2 regions of the Salinimonas sediminis genome follow, and region 2 is predicted to be linked to the other one. Evidence: predicted binding sites of a transcription regulator. Region 2 holds the regulator's gene; the other holds the start of a gene.

Region 1 (2,204 bases), 390 kb from region 2:
CCGGCCCTTTCTATTGTCTTTAAGGGGCACGGTATGGTGCGAGCGGGCAAAGTCGCGCGCGGCTGAACGGCCCAGTTCGCGATCTTTAGCCTGGGCTTCTTGTTGTAGGAATTGGTGCATATGGTTTTTATAGCCAGATGGGGCGGGTTCGCCAGAAGATGCTGCAGAGGTATTTATGTTTGACGGTGATGCGGTGGCGGGGGGCTGAACCTTGTCAGGCGATGGTAGTTTTGCCGCACCTGACGCAGGCAGTGGTGACGTATTGGTTGTGATGGCCTGTACACCGGGGCCGGCGGCATCAAGGGTGGGGGCGGGTAAAGGTGTTTGGGTGGGCGCCGGGCGAGGCTCACGGGGCACCCTGGACGAGGGAAACAAACGAGCTTTAAGCACCCCTGGCGACGGCTGCTGCGAAGATGGCAAAGGTAGCGTCGGGGGGACGCCCCGAAAAATCACGACTGCTGCAATAATCCCGTGCACCAATACCGAGCCGCCCCAGCTGGTCCAGCGCCGATAGCGAAGCGCTGGAATAGGGTGGTGGTGCGAGGGCTGTCGATGGCCCAGCTTCGGTGCATAAAAAGACGCTTCCGTAGTCATTTATCTTCCTTTTTCTCCAAAACAACCGATTTTATGATGTGGAACGAGGCTATTGCCGTTTTTTTGCACACTTATAATGCAATCTTACTGGGGCGCACCACATTGGTGCGACTTTGTCATAATTTTGTTGCATTGAAATCCATAGGTTGTTGATATTAAATGGTAAAAATTTATGGCGCATGTTTTGAATTACTGCTCCTAAGACACGCAATGTGCCGCATAAACATAACCAACTACCATTTGGAGCAACACATGAAACTAGTCACAGCGATCATCAAGCCGTTTAAGCTAGATGATGTTCGCGAAGCCATTTCAGAAATCGGTATTGACGGTTTGACCGTGACCGAAGTGAAAGGTTTCGGGCGTCAGAAAGGACATACAGAACTTTACCGCGGAGCCGAGTATCAGGTTGATTTTTTGCCTAAGGTAAAATTGGAAATTGCCGTACTAGATGATCAGGTAGACCGTTTGGTAGAAGCCATAGTGGGCGCGGCTAAAACCGGCAAAATTGGCGATGGTAAAGTGTTTGTCTATAACCTTGAACAGGCTGTCCGGATTCGTACCGGTGAAGCTGATGCAGATGCGTTGTAAGCCAATAAAAAAATTGCGGAGAGAACCACAATGGAAATAACCTTTGAACTAGGGTATGCACTTGATACCTTTTACTTTTTGATTTGCGGCGCGCTGGTAATGTGGATGGCGGCAGGGTTCGCCATGCTGGAAGCCGGCCTGGTCAGAGCCAAAAATACCACCGAAATTTTAACTAAAAATATCTCTTTGTTTGCTATTGCCTGCACCATGTATATGGTGTGCGGGTATAGCATTATGTACGGCGGAGCCGATTTTAGCTGGTTCTTAAGCGGTATTATGGGGGATGGCGCCACCGGCATTACTGACGAACCGGCTACCTATGCTCCATCAGCAGATTTCTTCTTCCAGGTGGTATTTGTTGCTACGGCTATGTCGATTGTATCAGGCGCAGTGGCTGAACGGATGAAGCTATGGGCTTTTTTAGCCTTCGCTGTAGTCATGACAGGTTTTATTTATCCGATGGAAGGCGCCTGGACATGGGGCGGTGAAGCGGTATTTGGAATGTATGTACTGGGTGATAATGGTTTTTCTGATTTTGCGGGTTCAGGTATTGTCCATATGGCAGGGGCCTCTGCCGCATTGGCTGGCGTACTGATACTGGGAGCACGTAAAGGTAAATATACCGCAGATGGCAAAATTAATGCGATTCCGGGTGCCAACCTGCCGATGGCGACACTAGGTACATTTATTCTTTGGATGGGCTGGTTTGGCTTTAACGGTGGTTCCGTATTGGCGACTGCAACAGTGGAAAGTGCCAACTCAGTGGCGGTGGTTTTCATGAATACTAATGCAGCTGCCGCAGGCGGTACTATCGCCGCCCTGTTGCTGGCCCGTCTAATGTTTGGCAAAGCCGATTTAACCATGGCCCTTAATGGCGCGTTAGCCGGCCTGGTAGCCATTACGGCAGAGCCGTCTACACCTACACCTCTACAAGCTACATTATTTGGTGCCGCAGGCGGTTTACTAGTGGTATTTAGTATCGTCGCTTTAGACAAACTAAAAATTGACGATCCGGTAGG
Region 2 (2,204 bases):
ATATCATGGCTATTTTGCAGACCCGCAGCGGGCTTTCCGCTACCAAAAGAGAAGAAGAAGCTGACGCGCTACTTGATGAATTCAATATCAATCATATACGTAATAGTACCGGTATGAGTTTGTCAGGCGGAGAACGCCGCCGGGTAGAGATTGCCCGGGCATTAGCGGCTAATCCGCAGTTTATTTTGTTGGATGAGCCATTTGCCGGTGTTGACCCAATATCGGTAAATGATATAAAGAAAATCATCCAGCATCTGCGCGACAGAGGCATAGGGATCCTCATTACAGACCATAACGTACGGGAAACCCTGGATGTATGTGAAGAAGCCTACATCGTAAGTCACGGAGAGCTCATCGCCCAAGGTAGTGCGGAGCAAGTATTAAGCAACCAGAAAGTACGTGATGTATACCTAGGTGAGCAATTCAAGCTATAGTAAGGTATGAGTGACATTGTCATACCTGTGGTTCACCGCTTAAGTACACGCGTACCCGAGTTTAAAATAAGACGTAGATGAAACCATCTTTACAACTAAAATTTAGTCAACAGTTAACCATGACCCCGCAGTTGCAGCAGGCTATTAAGCTATTGCAGCTGTCGACTCTTGATCTTCAGCAGGAAATTCAGGAAGCCCTGGATTCAAACCCCTTGTTAGAGGTAGATGAAAGCAGTGATAACGATATTACCGAAAAAAATAATATCGATAATGACAACGACAATGTAGAAGCCACTGCCAGCACCAGCGACAACATGGACTCGGGCGAAGCGATGGAGAAAAATGATTTACCCGACGAGTTGCCTATCGACAGTACCTGGGATGAGTATTATTCAGCGTCCTCAGCCCCTGCCCCCGGCCCGGGCAGTGACGAAGATCAAATTTTTCAGGGCGAAACCACCGAGAATATTCAGGACCATCTGCTCTGGCAAATGCGTTTAACGCACTTTTCGGATACCGACCGCGCCATCGCGATGGCGATTATTGACTCGATCGACGAGTCAGGCTATTTAACCGTATCGGTAGAAGATATTCTGCAAAGTGTGAATAGCGAAGACGCCGAAGAAGTTATCGAAGAAGATGAAGTTGAATGTGTGTTGAAACGTATTCAATTATTCGACCCACTTGGTTCGGGATCGCGCAGCCCGCAAGAGTGTTTGCTGGTTCAGCTACGCCAGTTCGCTATCGACACGCCTTGGCTGGAAGAAGCCAAAATGCTGTTACAGGATTATTCAGACTTATTGGGCAGCAAAGATTATCGTACCTTAATGCGCAAAACGAAGCTGAAAGAAGATGAACTGCGTGAAGCAATGCGGTTGTTGCAGACGCTAAACCCTCGTCCAGGTAGTGCATTAATTACAAAAGAACCCGAATACGTGATTCCGGACGTATCAGTTACTAAGCGCAATGGACGATGGGCAGTTGAGCTCAACCCTGACAGTTTGCCAAAGCTTAGCGTAAACCAGCAATATGCTGCGATGAGCCGCCGCGCCAGAAACAGTAGCGACTCACAATTTATTCGCTCGCACATGCAAGAAGCAAAATGGTTTATTAAAAGCCTTGAGTCACGAAATGATACGCTGCTTAAGGTAGCCAACTGCATAGTGCAGCAACAAATGGGCTTTTTTGAACATGGCCCGGAAATGATGAAACCAATGGTTTTAAACGATGTCGCAGAAATGGTAGATATGCATGAGTCGACAATTTCCCGGGTAACTACCCAGAAATATATGCATACACCGCGCGGTATTTTTGAATTGAAATATTTCTTTTCAAGCCACGTGGCGACAGAATCTGGTGGTGAGTGCTCCTCTACCGCCATACGTGCACTAATTAAGAAGCTGGTGGCTGCCGAGAAACCTAGCAAACCACTTAGCGATAGCAAAATTGCTCAGTTGTTGGCCGAGCAAGGTATAAAAGTTGCCCGGCGAACAATAGCAAAATATCGGGAATCGTTATCGATCCCACCGTCGAACCAACGCAAAAGCCTGATTTAGTAGGGCTTGCTCACAATAAGGAAGACGAACTATGCAAATCAATCTTACTGGTCATCATATTGAGATCACTGACTCTTTGCGTACTTATGTCGATACAAAATTCAGCAAATTAGAGCGTCATTTTGACCATATTTCTAATGTTCATGTCATTTTAAATGTCGAGAAACTGGCACAGAAAGCTGAAGCTACGGTTCACCTTAGTGGGGCGGAGGTT

Evidence for each region. The regulator sigma-54, encoded in region 2, starts transcription at its own class of promoters, with help from an activator protein. The targets are predictions, from matches to a motif close to GTTGGCACGNNNNTNGNNT.
Region 1: glnK (P-II family nitrogen regulator) is a predicted target of sigma-54. The motif match lies at 766-784, and genes of this name have one in related genera.

What each region holds. Positions count from the first base shown of each region.
Region 1 covers NZ_CP031769.1:321,801-324,004, forward strand. The annotation lists gene D0Y50_RS01535 (hypothetical protein) at 1-594, opposite strand, end outside; gene glnK (P-II family nitrogen regulator) at 847-1,185, shown strand; gene D0Y50_RS01545 (ammonium transporter) at 1,216-2,204, shown strand, end outside.
Region 2 covers NZ_CP031769.1:716,388-718,591, reverse strand. The annotation lists gene lptB (LPS export ABC transporter ATP-binding protein) at 1-434, shown strand, start outside; gene D0Y50_RS03235 (RNA polymerase factor sigma-54) at 512-1,990, shown strand; gene hpf (ribosome hibernation promoting factor) at 2,022-2,204, shown strand, end outside.